DNA from 2 places in the Bovifimicola ammoniilytica genome. Region 1 is predicted to be linked to the other one. Evidence: predicted binding sites of a transcription regulator. Region 1 holds the regulator's gene; the other holds the start of a gene.
What was found. The regulator Rex, encoded in region 1, represses fermentation and respiration genes when NADH is low (regulators of the CRP and FNR family bind a similar motif). The targets are predictions, from matches to a motif close to ATTGTTAANNNNTTAACAAT.

Region 1 (8,895 bases):
CTGAATCATTCCGACCTGTGGTCCGTTACTGTGAGTTATTACAACTTCATATTTTTCTTCTACTAAATCAGCAATAGCTTTAGCAGCCTTTTTAACATTTTCCTGCTGCTTAGGAAATGTATCACCGAATGCGTTACGTCCAAGTGCAACGACTATCTTTTTATTTTCCATAAATTACCTCCGAATTAGAGCATATTTTATATGATAGATAATGTGAAATGGAATATTTCACAAACGCTCATTTAATATGATAATTATAAGGTAAATAGCCCAAAAAAACAAGCAGAATTAAAATAAGTAGGAGAAAAGATGTCAGACAATAATAAAAAAAACAACAAGAAATCTGATAAAATGTGTATAACTATGTGGAAAGTGTGGAAAACCATAGATTAATGTTGCGAAGAGTCAAAAAATACAGATGTATTTACTAAAAAGAATAAAATAATTTGGATAATAGTTATGGAAAAATTTATGTTGACATAAAATGTATTATTGTATACAATGATACAGAAGTACGATAATACAAAATAAAAAAATATCAGGTATTATCAGGACGGAGGAAGAAATGGATAACAGACCAGTAATTATGAATGAAAAGACAAACCTATTAGAGCTAGAGGAGCATATTTACCATTTGGTAGATGTAGATAAACCTAATGTTTATCATAATCTGTTCCCATATGACCAGGTACCAAAGATAGCATTTAACGAGCGTATCGTTCCACATAATATGCCAGAGGATATATGGATTACAGATACAACATTCAGAGACGGTCAGCAGTCAAGAGCACCATATACAACAGACCAGATTGTAACAATATATGATTATTTACATAAATTAGGTGGTCCAAAAGGTATAATAAGACAAAGCGAATTCTTCCTTTACAGTAAGAAAGACAGAGATGCCGTATATAAATGTATGGAAAGAGGGTATAAATTTCCGGAGGTAACAAGCTGGATTCGTGCAAGTAAGAAAGATTTTGAGCTTGTTAAAGATATAGGCATGAAAGAGACAGGTATCTTAGTAAGCTGTTCAGATTACCACATTTTCTATAAAATGAAGATGACAAGACGTGAGTGCATGAATCATTATTTAAGCGTGGTAAGAGAATGTTTAGAGACAGGTATCAGCCCAAGATGTCATTTAGAAGATATTACACGTTCTGATATATATGGTTTTGTAATTCCATTCTGTCTTGAACTTATGAAGCTTCAGGAGGAATACAATATTCCTGTTAAGATAAGAGCATGTGATACTATGGGATATGGAGTCAACTTCTCAGGTGCAGTTATCCCTCGTTCGGTTCAGGGAATAATCTATGGACTTATTACTAATGCAGGTGTTCCATCATCACAGTTAGAGTGGCATGGTCATAATGATTTCTATAAGTCAGTTACTAACTCAACTACAGCCTGGATATATGGTGCAAGTGGTGTTAACTGTTCATTATTTGGAATCGGTGAGAGAACAGGTAATACACCTCTAGAAGCAATGGTATTCGAATATGCACAGTTAAAGGGAACTTTAGATGGTATGGATACCACTGTTATAACAGATTTAGCAAATTATTTTGAAAAGGAAATAGGATATAAAATTCCATCCAGAACACCATTTGTAGGTAAGAATTTCAATGTAACAAGAGCAGGAATTCATGCAGACGGACTTCTTAAGAATGAAGAAATATATAATATATTTGATACTGATAAATTCTTAAAACGTCCTGTATTAGTTGCTGTATCTAACACATCAGGACTTGCAGGTATTGCACATTGGATTAATACATACTACAGATTATCAGAGGATAAGAAAGTAGATAAGAGTTCTGAATTAGTTAAGAGAGTTAAAAAATGGGTTGATGACCAGTATGATGACGGAAGAGTTACTGTAATAGCTGATAATGAATTAGTTGAAATTATTAATAAAACCTGCGAAGAACTTGGCATTACAATAAATAAGGGGTGAAATAGTTAATGGATAAAGATGGTCAGATTAAAGTAAGTGATAAATATTCACTTCAAGGCAGGGTATTTAACCGTCTGAGAGAAGATATTTTATCGGGGAAATATAAGGAAAATGATGAGTTAAGAGAAATGACAATTGGTGCAGAACTGGGAGTTAGCAGGACTCCGGTTCGCGAAGCACTAAGACAGTTAGAATTCGAGGGACTTGTAAGCATCATACCTAATAAAGGCGCATATGTTATCGGAATCAGTAAAAAAGACTTAAAGGATATATATGAGATGAGAGCCAGATTAGAGGGCTTATGTGCAAGATGGGCTACTAAAAATGCTACAGATGAGAACATTTCGAAACTCGAAGAGATTTCAGACTTGTCAGAATTTCACTATGTAAAGAAAAAATTTGATAAAGTATTAGAACTTGATAATGAATTTCACGAATTATTATATGAGATGGCTGATAGTAAAATGTTATATAAGACATTATCAGACTTTCATCACTATTTAGAAATAATAAGAAAGAAAACATTATCTTCTAATGAAAGAGTATGTGATTCGATTAAAGAACATAAAGATATCGTTGAAGCTATAAAAGCTAAAGATAAGGACAGAGCAGAAGAATTGGCAATTCTTCATATGAAGAATACGATAAAGAATATCGAAGCCCATAAATTATTGTAGAATATATAATGCTCAGACCTTGCTCATACAAATGTAGTTTATATTTATCTGTTAAAGTAAATTTGATATATAAATATCGAAACTCCTTGTAAGTAATTGCGTAAATTTGTAAGATATCATTTTTTGGCTCAAATTTTGTGTACATTCAACAGACATACATTTAAGCCGAGATGTCCGGCTATGACACACGCTTTCATATTTCCTTTATCTAGTGAGAGTAAATGCTGCCTTCTGCAGAGGTTATTACGGTGCAGTTAATCAAACGCGCTCCGCTTGAACGGTGATTTACTGCACCGACCTTTTGCATCAGGCAGCATTAACTCTCACACGATACGTCATAAATCAAGTGTGTGACATAGCCGGACACATCGGCTTAAATGTATGGCATTGAATGAACATAAATAATCGTAAGAGCCAAAAAAAGATATCTACAAATTAGCAATTCTTACAAAAGTTCGATATTTATATATGCAAATTTACTTAACACAGATAATTTAATTCTATTTTGTATGAGTAAAGTCTGAGTATTTATATATTATACAAGTGTTTCCCATAATTCGTATAGCTTCTCAAGTTCACTATTAACGGCTTCGATTTCTTTAGTAATCTCCATTAATTTACCGACATCAGAAGCAATATCAGGATTATTCATCTCTTCTGAAAGAGCATTGTTTTTTTCTTCAAGTTCGTTTATACGTCCTTCGGTTTTCTTTAATTCATTTTGTTTTTTACGAAGCCTGGCCTGTTCATCTTTCATAGTCTGCCAGTCAGCTTTAGAAGAAGAAACAGCAGAAGTGTCTTTGGTTTCAGCGGCTTCAGGTGCGGCATATATAGCTGTTAACTCAGCTTTTTTCTCGAGATAATAATCATAATTGCCTATATAATTTACAATCTTATTATTAGTCAGCTCTATAATTCTGCTAGCGGTTTTATTTATGAAATATCGGTCGTGGGATACATAGAGAATAGTCCCATCATAACTGTTAATCGCATTTTCAAGGATTTCCTTAGATGTAATATCTAAATGGTTCGTAGGCTCATCAAGAATAAGGAAGTTAGCATTTGATAACATAAGTTTTGCAAGCGAAACACGTCCACGTTCACCACCGCTTAAGTCTTTAATCTGCTTAAATACATCATCACCAGTGAATAAAAATGCTGCCAGCACATTACGAATTTCTGTATTAGTCATATCAGGATATGCATCTGAGATTTCTTCAAACAAAGTATTTTCCATAGTTAAAACATGATGCTCCTGGTCGTAGTATCCGATTTCAACCTTGCTGCCTAATTTAGTTGAACCGCTGTCGGCATCGATTATTCCATTTATGATTTTCAAGATGGTAGTCTTGCCTGTACCGTTATTACCGATTATACTGACTTTTTCGCCACGTTTGATTTCAAAGTTAATATCTGAGAAAAGATGGTTATCACCAAAAGATTTAGAAAGATTTTCTACCGATAATACATCTTTACCACTTGTAATCCTTGGAGTTAATTTAAGATGCATTTCATCATCAATATATTTTGGCTTTTCTACAACTTCGATTTTATTTAGCTGTTTTTCACGACTTTCAGCTCTTTTAATTGATTTCTCACGATTAAAAGATTTGAGCTTCTCGATAACCTCTTTCTGATGCTTGATTTCCTGCTGCTGATTAAGATATTTTTTAAGTTCAGCTTCTCTTAAAGAGGCTTTCTTAGTGGCATAATCGCTGTAATTACCATTATATGTAGTACATTTTGTATTCTCTATCTCTACAACTTTAGTTACGATTTTATCAAGGAAATAACGGTCATGGGAGATTATGATAACAGCACCTTTGTAATTGCTTAAGAAACCTTCTAACCATGCAATTGAGTTAAGGTCTAAGTGGTTAGTAGGCTCATCTAATAATATGATATCAGGCTTAGATAACAGAATCTTACTTAAGAATACTCGTGTTTTCTGTCCGCCTGACAGAGTTGATATCTTTCTGTCAAAATCTTCCTCTGCAAAGCCTAAGCCCTTTAAGACACCTGTAATTTCGCTCTTATAAGCATATCCGTCATTTAATTCGAAAGTATGTGTTAATTTAGAATAGTTTTCAAGAAGTTTTTCTAATTCTTTACCCTCGGCAGTTTTCATTTCAGCTTCTAATGAACGGATTGTACTTTCCATTTCTATAATCTCTTTTTTGACATCTAACATTTCTTCGTAGATAGTATGCCCGCCTGCTATATCAGGGTGCTGCGATAAATATGCAAGAGTTTTATTTTTAGCTACGGTTATAATTCCGTCATCAGGCTTTAATTCTCCTGTAATTATCTTAAATAATGTCGATTTACCCGCACCATTAATTCCGACTATTGCAACTTTCTCTCTATCTTCTGCATGAAATGAGCAGTTATCTAATATAACCTTACTGTCAAAACTTTTACTTATGTTACTACATGATAAAATCATAATTACCTCACCAATCTAAATTAATCCAAAATAAATTTTTTAATAAGTCTTATATTAATATTAAAGTAATATTTTGAAATAGAATTTTTAACGTTTACTACTAAATATAAACGATTTTTATAAAGTTGTCTATGAAGATATTAAAAAAAGATATTAAATAAGAGAAAAAAGTTTAGTTGCTTTGTTTAATTTTTATCAAAGATGTGTTATAATTTTTTAAAATTTAATAAATTTAATGTATTAAATCATTGAATTAAAATCAGAACGGAATTGGATGGTGAATTATGGTTAAGAATAGTATCTCTAAGGCAGTTATCGGAAGACTGCCAAGATATTACAGATATTTAGGAGAAATAATGGAGTCGGGTGTTGAAAGAATTTCATCAGGCGAACTTAGCAAGAAGATGAACGTAACAGCTTCGCAGATAAGACAGGACCTGAATAATTTCGGAGGATTTGGACAACAGGGATATGGATATAATGTCAAATATTTGTATGTTGAAATAGGTAAAATACTTGGAGTAGACAAGCAGCATAATATGATTATTATCGGTACAGGTAACCTTGGAAGAGCACTTGCTAATTATGCTAATTTTGAGAAAAGAGGATTTGTTCTTATAGGGTTGTTTGATAAGAATCCTAAACTAATAGGCAAGAAAGTCAGAGGCATAGCAGTTCAGTCTATGAAAAATTTAGAAGAATTTGCCAAGGATAATAAAATTGACATCGCAACACTTGCCATACCTAAGGCAGAGGCAGTAAAAGTAGCAGAAAAGCTTGCGGAATGTGGTGTCAGGGCAATATGGAATTTTGCTCATACAGACCTTAATCTGCCTAAGAATATTGTTGTTGAAAATGTACATTTATCAGAAAGCCTTATGCAGTTATCATATAATCTTACAAGAACTGAAAATGATATGTAATAATTCTTATTCGCATATGGGAGGTAACAATGGCTAAAAAAGAAACAGAAGGTTCATATGAAGATTTTGAAAATTTAATAGACTTAAAGAAGATTCCAATTTTGCCATTAGATAACAGATGGCATCAGTTATTTCCAGATAATTTAAAGACACCAAGGATAAAGAAGCTTGAGAAAGAAGTTATGAATCTCGTGAAAAGAGAAGGTGGCGTATCAAGGGAGATTAAGAATCTTGTTGGGCTCAAGAAGAAGCTTATGAAAGAAATCGTAGACAATATGGAAGAAACAGATAATGAAAACGAGAAACTAAGACAGAAGAAACTTGATGCAAGCAGGAAATTAATTGAAGATATTAATAATAAGAATACTGAGCTAGAGAACGAGAAATACCAATTGCCGTACAGACTTATGAAGGTAAATGAAGAATTACTTATGGAAAGTATTGAGAAATGTTATAATCGCCTTAGTAATAATGAAATGCAGATAGAAGCTCTGGGTGAATGGATTGAAAAGACGAGAATACAACTTAAGAGAAATGTAGTAATTAAGCAGGATAAAACTGATGAAAATAACAACATTTACGGATATATGCATGATATGTTAGGACATGAGGTTATGGAAATATTTGACAGAGAACATAATTATGATAAGAACAAGTTCAAGGAGGAAAAATGATAATAGGAATAGGAAATGATATTGTTGAAATCAAGAGATTTATGACTCTTAAAGAGCATTTCAAGGATAAATTTTATACAGAGAGGGAAATTGAGGAAGCAAAGGGGAGAGCTTCTTTTTTTGCAGCAAATTTCTCGGTAAAGGAAGCTGTTTCTAAGTCATTTGGAACAGGTTTCAGAGGCTTTAGCGGAAAAGATATAGAAGTCCTTAGAGATGAATTAGGAAAGCCATATGTAAATCTGTATGGTGGAGCGAAGAAAATTAGTGAAAGCTTAGGAATTAATGAGATATTTGTAAGTATCTCTGATACAGATAATCTGGTTATGACAATGGCAGTTGCTGAAAGTAGAAATGGAGGAGCAGAGAATGGAAATATTAACCGGAAAAGCAAGTAAAATCGTTGATAATTATTGCATTAATGAGCTTAAGATACCATCGTTAGTTCTTATGGAAAGAGCAGCTTTAGCGGTCGGTGAATGTGTGACAGAAATATGCAGGCAGAATAAATATAATAAAGTTAAGATTATATGTGGTGTTGGCAATAATGGAGCGGACGGACTGGCACTTGCAAGAATACTATGTGATGATGAAACGAAGATTAATAAATCGGATATCTGCGTTTGTATCATTGGAAATATGGAAAAAGCAAGTGAAGAATTCAATATACAATATGACATTTTACAGAATATAGGAATGGATATTATTAAAATAAAAGATAAAGAGCAATTTAAAGAAGTAATTGCAGATGGCGAATTGGTTGTTGATGCTATATTTGGAATAGGATTATCAAGAGATGTAAACGGCCTATTTGCAGATATTATTAATGAAATTAATGAAAGCAAGACAAAGGTTATCGCTATTGACTGTCCAAGTGGACTCAATTCAGACAACGGAAGAGTTATGGGAGTTGCTATAAAGGCTTATAAGACAGTTACGTTTGGAAGATTAAAAGCAGGGTTAGTCTTGTGTGATGGTAAGAATTATACGGGAGAAGTAGTGGTAAGACAGGTTGGTTTTAATGAGCTTGCATATGAAAATTTAAGAAAAAATTATAAAGAAGAAGTATTTAATGCATTTACGAAGAAAGATTTAAAAATTATTCCTGAGAGAAACCCTGTATCTAATAAAGGAACATATGGACGTATAAAGGTTATTGCTGGTTCAAAGAATATGTGTGGAGCAGCGATACTTTCAGCGATAGCGGCATATAGATGTGGAGCAGGTATAGTAGAAGTATTAACGCATATAAATAATCTTCCTATAGTGAAGGGAAAGATTATAGAAGCAGTTGTTAATGATTATGCTGAACCTTTTGAATTAGACAGTAGTTCAATAGTGGTTGCGGGACCGGGATTATCAGTTGACGATATGGCAAATAACCTGATTAAAAAGGTACTTACCTCGAATTGTAATGCAGTTATAGACGCAGACGGATTAAATGTTATAAGTAAAAACAGAGAATTATTAAAAATGCTTCATAACAAAGTGATTATAACACCACATATTAAGGAAATGTCGAGACTAACAGATATCAGTTGTCAGGATATCAGGGAAAATATAGTAAAGGTTGCTAAAGACTTTTCGGAGAAATATGGCTGCATAACGGTTATAAAAGATGCTACAACAGTAATCGCTGATTACAATGGAAATGTTACTGTAAATCTATCAGGAAACAGCGGAATGTCAACAGGTGGAAGTGGTGATGTATTATCAGGAATAATTGGTGGAATGATATCACAAATATTAGGTATTTACGAAGCTGCCTGTATGGGTGTATACTTACATGGATTGGCAGGTGACTATGCGAAAGAGAGTAAATCAGATTATGGAATGATTGCTTCAGATATTAATGATGCCATTACACAAATCTTAAAATATAGAAATGGAGAAGTGTAAAAAATGAACACAATGGAAAAATATTACAGAGTATGTGTAACAATTAATTTAGATGCTATATATAATAATGTAACAAATCTTAAGAATAATATAAAGGAAGGAACAAAGGTAATTGCAGTAATTAAAACTGACGGATATGGACATGGAGCAGTACCTATAGCATATACAATAAATGATTTAGTAGATGCGTATGCGGTTGCAACGATAGATGAAGCTGTTAATCTAAGAGAAAATGGAATAAAAAAACCTGTATATGTTATCGGATATACTCATGACAGCCAGATGGAAAGAGTTGTTGAAAATGATGTGAGACCAG
Region 2 (8,895 bases), on a different contig from region 1:
ACCTTTCTGTCCAAGTAAGTTTGCAGCTGGAATACGGCAATCTTCAAATATTAATTCGTATGTTGCTGAACCACGGATACCCATCTTCTTTTCTTTTGTACCAAATGTGAATCCTGGTGTTCCTTTTTCTACGATAAATGCAGAGATTTCTTTCTGCATACGGCCACGTTTTTCAACTTTTCCTGTAACAGCGATTACAATGTAAACATCAGCATATTTACCATTTGTAATGAAACATTTAGAACCATTTAATACCCATTCATTTGTTGCTTCATCAAATACGGCTTTTGTCTGCTGACCCTGAGCATCTGTACCGGCACCTGGTTCTGTAAGACCGAAAGCACCAAGCTTCTCACCCTTTGCAAGAGGTACTACATATTTCTGTTTCTGCTCTTCTGTACCATATGTTAAAATTGGGTCAATGCAAAGTGATGTATGAGCAGATACGATAACACCTGTTGTACCACATACTTTTGATAATTCTTCTACGCACATAACGTATGTTGAAACGTCACATCCCTGTCCGCCATATTCCTTTGGAACTGGAATACCAAGGAAACCATATTTAGCCATTTTAGCAACTGTCTCTGCTGGAAACTGTTCGTTTTCATCTGTCTCCTGAGCGAGTGGCTTAACTTCGTTTTCAGCAAATTCTTTGAAAAGATTTTTAGCCATTTCATGTTTCTTGCTTAAAGTAAAATCCATTTGTTTTCTTCCTCCTTAATGAGCATTACTGAGCGTCAACTGGTGTTTTTGTACGATCAGCATTGTATACATAAAATCCCTTACCAGATTTAACACCAAGGTTACCGCCACGTACCATTTTACGAATTAATGGGCATGCACGATATTTGCTGTCACCTGTTTCATTGTAAAGTACATCCATAATTGCAAGGCAGATATCTAAACCTACGAAATCACCTAATTCAAGTGGTCCCATTGGATGGTTAGCACCAAGTTTCATAGCAGCATCAATACCAGCGATATCTGAAACACCTTCCATTTTGATAAATGCAGCTTCATTAATCATAGGAATTAAGATACGGTTTACTACGAAACCTGCAGCTTCATTAACCTGTACAGGTGTTTTACCGATTTCTTTAGCAATCTCGATAATTTTAGTAACTGTCTCTGCTGGTGTGTTAACACCTGCGATAACTTCTACTAATTTCATTCTATCAGCAGGATTGAAGAAATGCATACCTATCATTGGACGAGTAAGACCATTTCCAATTTCTGTAATAGAAAGTGAAGATGTATTAGAAGCAAAAACACATTCAGGCTTACAGATTTTATCTAATTCGCCAAATGTTGTCTTCTTAACTTCCATATTTTCAAAAGCAGCTTCAACAACTAAATCACAATCTGCACAAAGATCTTCTTTAAGACCTGGTGTGATTCTTGATAAAACTGCATCAACCTGTTCCTGACTCATTTTTCCTTTTTCAACAAGTCTTGCATATCCTTTAGCAATCTTGTCTTTTCCGCCTTCAGCCCATTCCTGTTTGATGTCACAAAGTGCTACTGTGTAACCTTCAACAAGAGCGAAAGCTTTTGCGATTCCCTGGCCCATTGTACCAGCACCGATAACGCCAACTTTCATTTTTTTGCCTCCATTAGTTTAATATTATTGATAATTGATATCCATCATCTCTGATGGTAATTATAAATTTATAATAATGTCATTTGACACTATAATTAAATTTAGTACATTAATTATATTATTTATTCTGGAAAGGTACAACCTTTAATTTCTTTTCTTTATCTTTCTCAAGGAAGTTTCCCATTCCTGCTTTCTGGTCTTCTGTTTCGAAACAGTCACCGAATAATTTCTCTTCAATTACGATTGCTTCATCCATATTAACCTGTAAGCCATCATTAATTGCTTTCTTACAGTTACGAACTGCAATTGGTGCATTCTTAGCAATTGTCTCAGCAAGTTTCTTAGCTGCAGGAAGTAACTCTTCTAATGGATATACTGCATTAACAAGACCGATTCTTAATGCATCATCAGCTTTAATATTTCTTGCTGTATAGATCATCTGTTTAGCCATTCCAACACCAACGATTCTTGCAAGTCTCTGTGTTCCACCAAAACCTGGTGTAATTCCAAGACCTACTTCAGGCTGACCAAATACTGCATTCTCAGAACATATTCTGATATCACAGCTCATTGAAATCTCACATCCTCCACCAAGTGCAAAACCATTAACGGCTGCAATAACAGGGATAGAGAATGTTTCAAGTTTTCTGAATACATCATTACCTTTTTTACCGAAAGCTTCACCTTCAGCTTTTGTAAGTGTACTCATCTCTCCGATATCTGCACCTGCAACAAATGATTTCTCACCTGCGCCTGTAAGAATTAATGCTCTTATTGCATTTATATCAACATTGTCAAGTGTCTCATCTAACTCTGTTAATACTTGGCTGTTAAGTGCATTTAAAGCCTTTGGACGATTGATTGTAATAATGCCAACCATTCCTTCTACTTCATAATTAATGAATTCCATAATAAATTTCCTTTCTAAAACAGGCTGTACAGGAATCCGTACAGCCTGCAGTAATTGTTATTGTATCTTAAAAGTATTCAAGTGAATTCGTATGAATTAGTCTCTTTCAACGATTGTTGAGCAACCCATTCCACCACCGATACAAAGTGTTGCAAGACCTTTCTTAGCATCTTTAGCTTCCATCTCATGAAGAAGTGTAACAAGGATACGGCATCCTGAAGCTCCAACTGGATGACCAAGTGCGATTGCACCACCATTTGGATTTAACTGTTTGTCAACATCGATTCCTAAGTCTCTTCCTACTGCGATTGACTGTGCTGCAAATGCTTCGTTTGCTTCGATGATATCAAAGTCTTCAATCTTCATACCTGTCTTAGCTAATACTTTCTTTGTAGAATATACAGGACCGATACCCATAACTTCAGGTCTGCAGCCTGCAAGAGCGCCTGTTACCCATGTAGCCATAGGTTTAACACCTAATTCTTTAGCTTTTTCTTCACTCATAACAACGATTGCTGCAGCACCATCATTGATACCTGATGCATTACCTGCTGTAACAAATCCGTTAGGATTGATTGGACGAAGTTTAGCAAGACCTTCGATTGTAGAACCTGCACGAGGACCTTCATCTACTTTGAATTCAACTATTTCTTTTTTCTTCTTAACTGATACAGGTACGATTTCGTTATCAAATGCACCGTTCTTCTGAGCTGCTTCAGCTTTCTGCTGACTCTTTAATGCGAACTCATCTAATTCTTCTCTTGTAATTCCCCATTCTTCACAGATGTTATCTGCTGTCTTAATCATATGATAATCATTGAATGCATCCCAAAGAGCATCATTAACCATTGTATCTTTCATTACTGCATTACCCATTCTGTAACCGAAACGAGCCTTGTCTAATGCATATGGTGCCATAGACATATTTTCCATACCACCTGCAACTACGATATCAGCTTCTCCAGCCATAATCATATGAGCTGCCTGGTTAACACAGTTAAGACCCGAACCACATACAACGTTCATTGTAACTGCTGGTACTTCAATTGGTAAACCTGCTTTGATTGATGCCTGACGAGCAACGTTCTGACCCTGTCCTGCCTGGATTACACATCCCATGTAAACCTGATCTACCGCTTCTGGAGCAACTCCGGCTCTGTTTAATGCTTCTTTAATAACGATTGCACCTAACTCAGCTGCTGGTGTTGTGCTTAATGAGCCACCCATTGTACCAATTGCTGTACGACATGCGCCTGCTAAAACTACTTTTCTTGACATAAATGTAATACCTCCGATTTAATTTTAATAAGATTGTTAAATTTTTGTCAGGTTCAGACATAAAGACTATGTACCAAACTATCTTTGTTAATTTTATCACAATATATAAAATAATACAATCATAAATTATATTTTTATTTTATTTTTACAAATTAAAAAAATATAAGGAAACTGACCAAGCTATGCTACATAGAATTTAGTGTAAACAAAATTTGGAGGATTTAAAAATGAGTGATTTAGCTGCAACAAACTGTGGTGGAGGCTGTGGATGCGGAGACAACAATAACAACAGCTGTATCTGGTTAATCCTTATCCTATTATGCTGCTGTGGTAATAATGGAAACTGGGGTAACAACGGCTGCGGATGTGAGAACAATAGCTGTATCTGGATTATCATCTTACTTCTCTGCTGTGGTGGCAATGGAAATGGCGGCTGCTTCTTAGGCTGCTAATTTAAGTGATATTTCAAATATCATTATAATCATTTAATGTGATGGCTGACAATATAGCGTATTATTTGTGAAATGGAGTTAATTATGAAGAAAACAGACACAACTATAATAGAAACAGACACATCAATTTTCGAATATGATATGGACTGTATAAAATGTATGATGTCTACTAATACGTTTATATTGTTAGTCTGCATTAAATATGCATCAATTTAATTTTATTATCATATTTTTCATAAACTTTTCATAGTATTTAAAAAAATGAAAAACGCATAATGCAGAAATGAGTATCTGATGAGTTCAAACGATTTATTTTCAAACAAGCCACTTAATATTTTAAAGGCATCTCTGCCATATGTTCCATCTACTATGCAAAAAGTTATTTCCTATTATATAAAAATCGAGGAATTTAATATAATGAGAAATAGTTTTAATACCTCTCACGATAACTTGCTAAGTGCCTGCGATAATGGTTCTGATAATAATCATAAGAATAAACCTATTGAATTAATCAATGCCGTAAAGCCTTATCTTAATACCGAAGAAAAGAATTTAATCGATATGTTTATGAATATGGTAAATGCATTTAATATGTATAACACATATAAATCTTTAAATCTTCCTGCCCTACGTCCCGAGTCTTTTAATTTTAATAATCCGGATGGTCCAGTTTATAATTCGGGTAATAAATCTGACGCTTCTAACATAGAAAATGGCAGTTTTATTAATGGTACAGATTATGATAATGACAATCCTAATAACAAACAGAGTAATTCATCACCTGACAATATTCCTGCTAATATTGATATTGATGCTTTGAAGAATATGCTTTCACCAAGCCAGCGTGCAATGTTTGACACTTATTCTTCCTTGCTTAATAAAAACAAATAAAATCTTAATATGGAGAGTAATTTTATGGATAACTATAATAACATATCAGGAATTTCACCTGAAAAACTCAATCTTTTATCAGAAATTATAAGGCAGTCAGAAAATGTATCTTCCGAAAATCTCATACCATTTTTTCTGAATGCTGCCGCAACTGCCAATGCTAAAGGAATTAATTTCTCAGATGCCGAAACTGATGTTATAATAAATGCCTTAAAAACAAATATGACTAAAGAGCAGATATCTAAATTAGATACCGTTAGAAAATTAGCAAAAATTATATCATCGAATCGTGCAGGCTGATTTCCTGCACAATTTGATTCTTACGTACTATGAAAATTCGTTGAAATTGTTCTGGTAAGCAAAAACGCTCCGCAAGGATTGCACTGCGTCGGAGCAGAAAATGTTTCTATCGTAATCCGCCGCAGGCGAAGAATGTCGCAGGCGACATTCTTTATTCTAAATTAATTGTTCAAAATCAATTAATACTGAAACAGTCAGTGAAAATACTCAGACATCATACATACACCACTTGCCCCGGCATTTATCACTTCTTTCATATTATCTTTATTAATCCCGCCAACTCCGTACACTGGTATATCTGTCGATTTACAAATATTTTCAATAAAATCAAGTCCTCGCGGTACTTTACCTTTCTTACATTCAGTATTAAATATATGTCCTGCAATATAATAATCAGGTTTAAATCTGCATGTTTTCTCTATATCATTTATGGAGTGAATGGATATTCCAAATATTTCTATCTCTTTTTGTATATAATTAATAATATTATTAATCTCTGTATTGCTAACCCCGGTATAAATATTATTAATATTTTTATCAGCAATATCGTTTCTGATACTATTAAAACTGCTATTTCGATTACCAAAATCAGATGTTTCCAGCTTATCTAATGTATAAACCGGCATATGTACATTTCTGCATCCTGTATTATTAATTATTTCAAATAATTCAAAGGTATTTTGTACATTTCCAAGGTTCATAATTATTTTCGTCTGCGTATCAGGAAATATATTATGTATATGAAGTTGAATATCATTTACAAATTTTATATATTCTTGTATCGATAAATCTTTTTCTCTTATAATAATGTATCTCACATTATCTTCTAATGCGGTATCGATAGCTTCATCAAATGAACGATTCCTACAAAGTTTTCTGTTTGTGATAGCAATTATATTATTCATAGTATCAGACATAAATATATTCACTCATTACAGGTGTAAGTCCCTGTTTTTTTATTGCATTATATACCTCACTTACTGAACGTGAGTCAGAGATTTCAAACTGTTCATCACCTTTTTTCTCTTCTCCATGTCCGCCTACGCCTACTCCCACCCCTGCTGAAATCTTTGTTGCGGCAATATTTATTATATTATTTCTGAATCTTTCACACTCTCTTGTTGATATTGTTATGCTTGCAAATGGCATAAACAATCTGTAGGCACAGATTATCTGTAAAAGCTGTGGCTCATGGACATCTTTAGGATTAATCTTATCATTATTAATTATAGGCCTGAGTCTCGGACACGAAAATGCTATCTCTGCATGAGGGTACTTCTTTTGGATAAGATATGCATGTATTCCTGTTGCAAATGCATCTTTTCTAAAATCATCAAGTCCTAATAACGCTGCAAAACCAACTCCTCTCATTCCACCCATTAATGCTCTTTCCTGTGCATTAACTCTATAAGGAAAAATTCGTTTATGTCCTGCAAGATGTAATGTCTCATACTTATCAGAATTATATGTCTCCTGAAATACAGTGACATAATCAGCACCACATTTATGTAAATAAGCATATTCATCAGAATTCATCGGATATACTTCTAAGCCAACTAATTTAAAATATTTTCTTGCTATTTTACAGGCTTCTCCGATATATTTCACATTAGACATTTTCTTACTCTCACCGGTAAGTAAAAGTATTTCTTCTAATCCTGTATCTGCAATTGCTTTCATTTCCTTTTCTATTTCTTCGTAAGTAAGTTTCGCCCTATGTATCTTATTATGACAGTTAAAACCACAATAGATACAATAGTTTTCACAATAATTTGCTATGTATAATGGCGTAAACATATATATGGAATTTCCGAAATGTTTTCTCGTTTCTATCTGGGCTTTTCTAGCCATCTCTTCTATATATCCAGATGCAGCAGGTGATAATAATGCCGCAAAATCTTCTGCACTAAGAACCTCTTTACTGAGTGCTTCTAAAACATCGTCCTTAGTATATTCATCCGGATTGTATGCATTCATTTTGTTAATTACTTCATCAGCAATGCCAGAATCTATCACTTCCATATCAGGAAGATAATCCATATGATTAATTCGGTTTTCTTTTCTATTTTCTGCTATTTCCATATTTCCTCATTTCTGAGCGATTTCTCTTCTGCCATAAGTGCTATTTATTTTCGCTCCGAAACAAATAGCTATGTACAAAATACTCGTATCGAAGATTATTTTTCTAAAAATCCTGTAAGTGGTGATGATGCCTCCGAACCACTGTTTAACACACGACCAGTCTTGGCTAAATATGCACTTCTTCCGGCTTCAATGGCTTTTCTGAATGCTTCAGCCATTAAAGGAATGTTTTTAGCTGTAGCAATTGCCGTATTAGACATTATCGCAGCAGCTCCCATCTCCATAGCTTCGCATGCCTGCGATGGCTTGCCTATTCCAGCATCTACTATTATTGGTAAATCAATTTCGTCAATTAGTATCTGTATAAAATCTTTTGTACAAAGTCCTCTGTTTGTTCCAATAGGTGCTGCAAGTGGCATAATTGAAGCAGCACCCGAATCTCTTAATGCTCTTGCAACATTTAAGTCCGGATACATATAAGGCATAACTACAAAACCATCTTTCACAAGTATTTCGGTTGCCTTGATTGTCTCATAATTATCAGGCAATAAATACTTTGTATCTTTCATTATTTCTATCTTGATAAAATCACCACAACCTAATTCTCTTGCAAGTCTTGCTATTCTTACGGCTTCATCAGCATTTCTTGCTCCTGATGTATTAGGAAGAAGTGTTACATTTTCTGGTATATAATCAAGTATATTTTCCATACTTGTACTATTAGCTCTTCTAAGTGCTAATGTAATTATCTCAGCTTTCGCATTCTCAACTGCTGACTTAATAAGTTCTAGCGAATACTTTCCTGAACCTAAGATGAATCGTGAATTAAACGAATGACCTCCGATTACTAATTTATCATTTTCTTTTTCTGATATTGTCATTTTTCCACATAATCTGATTAGTTTTATCTATCAGATTCCTTTCTTAATTCATTTTTATATAAACTTTTATTTACACTTTTTTAAAATTATAAATCAACCTTGCCATCTGACAGAATCAGATTAGCTACGACATTTGCCTGATGCATAGCACAGGCACTCACCCGTGGAGACATAAGTGTTCCTTCAATTTCAATACCATTTTCTAAGTCACCACAGATATATAACCTATCTCCAAACTGTCTGGTTCTGATAAGATTAACGCTTTTTATACCTGCCATACCATTTCCGGAGATTATGATTTTATCTTCCGACTTTGATAATATTTCATCAATTATTTCAGATTTAGTCTCGCCTTTATCAAAGGCTTCACAGATTATCTTATAATCTCCTAGAATTTCTAGCACATTTTTTCTTGTAATCCTGGTATTTATAGTATTAACCTTAAGATATGGATTGATTTCTGATATTTCTTCTTTAATACATTCTGTCTTATATCTT

Region 2: OCV48_RS12485 (acetyl-CoA C-acetyltransferase) is a predicted target of Rex. The motif match lies at 3,875-3,894, and genes of this name have one in related genera.

What each region holds. Positions count from the first base shown of each region.
Region 1 is NZ_JAOQJN010000002.1:350,076-358,970, forward strand. It holds gene arcC (carbamate kinase) at 1-171, opposite strand, end outside; gene OCV48_RS03445 (2-isopropylmalate synthase) at 566-1,963, shown strand; gene OCV48_RS03450 (GntR family transcriptional regulator) at 1,972-2,640, shown strand; gene abc-f (ribosomal protection-like ABC-F family protein) at 3,176-5,086, opposite strand; gene OCV48_RS03460 (redox-sensing transcriptional repressor Rex) at 5,371-6,009, shown strand; gene OCV48_RS03465 (hypothetical protein) at 6,039-6,683, shown strand; gene acpS (holo-ACP synthase) at 6,680-7,078, shown strand; gene OCV48_RS03475 (NAD(P)H-hydrate dehydratase) at 7,050-8,579, shown strand; gene alr (alanine racemase) at 8,583-8,895, shown strand, end outside.
Region 2 is NZ_JAOQJN010000011.1:12,030-20,924, forward strand. It holds gene OCV48_RS12470 (acyl-CoA dehydrogenase) at 1-705, opposite strand, end outside; gene OCV48_RS12475 (3-hydroxyacyl-CoA dehydrogenase family protein) at 731-1,603, opposite strand; gene OCV48_RS12480 (enoyl-CoA hydratase-related protein) at 1,722-2,513, opposite strand; gene OCV48_RS12485 (acetyl-CoA C-acetyltransferase) at 2,610-3,791, opposite strand; gene OCV48_RS12490 (hypothetical protein) at 4,019-4,243, shown strand; gene OCV48_RS12495 (hypothetical protein) at 4,328-4,459, shown strand; gene OCV48_RS12500 (hypothetical protein) at 4,538-5,134, shown strand; gene OCV48_RS12505 (hypothetical protein) at 5,159-5,434, shown strand; gene OCV48_RS12510 (thiamine phosphate synthase) at 5,629-6,351, opposite strand; gene thiH (2-iminoacetate synthase ThiH) at 6,344-7,516, opposite strand; gene OCV48_RS12520 (thiazole synthase) at 7,612-8,397, opposite strand; gene thiF (sulfur carrier protein ThiS adenylyltransferase ThiF) at 8,484-8,895, opposite strand, start outside.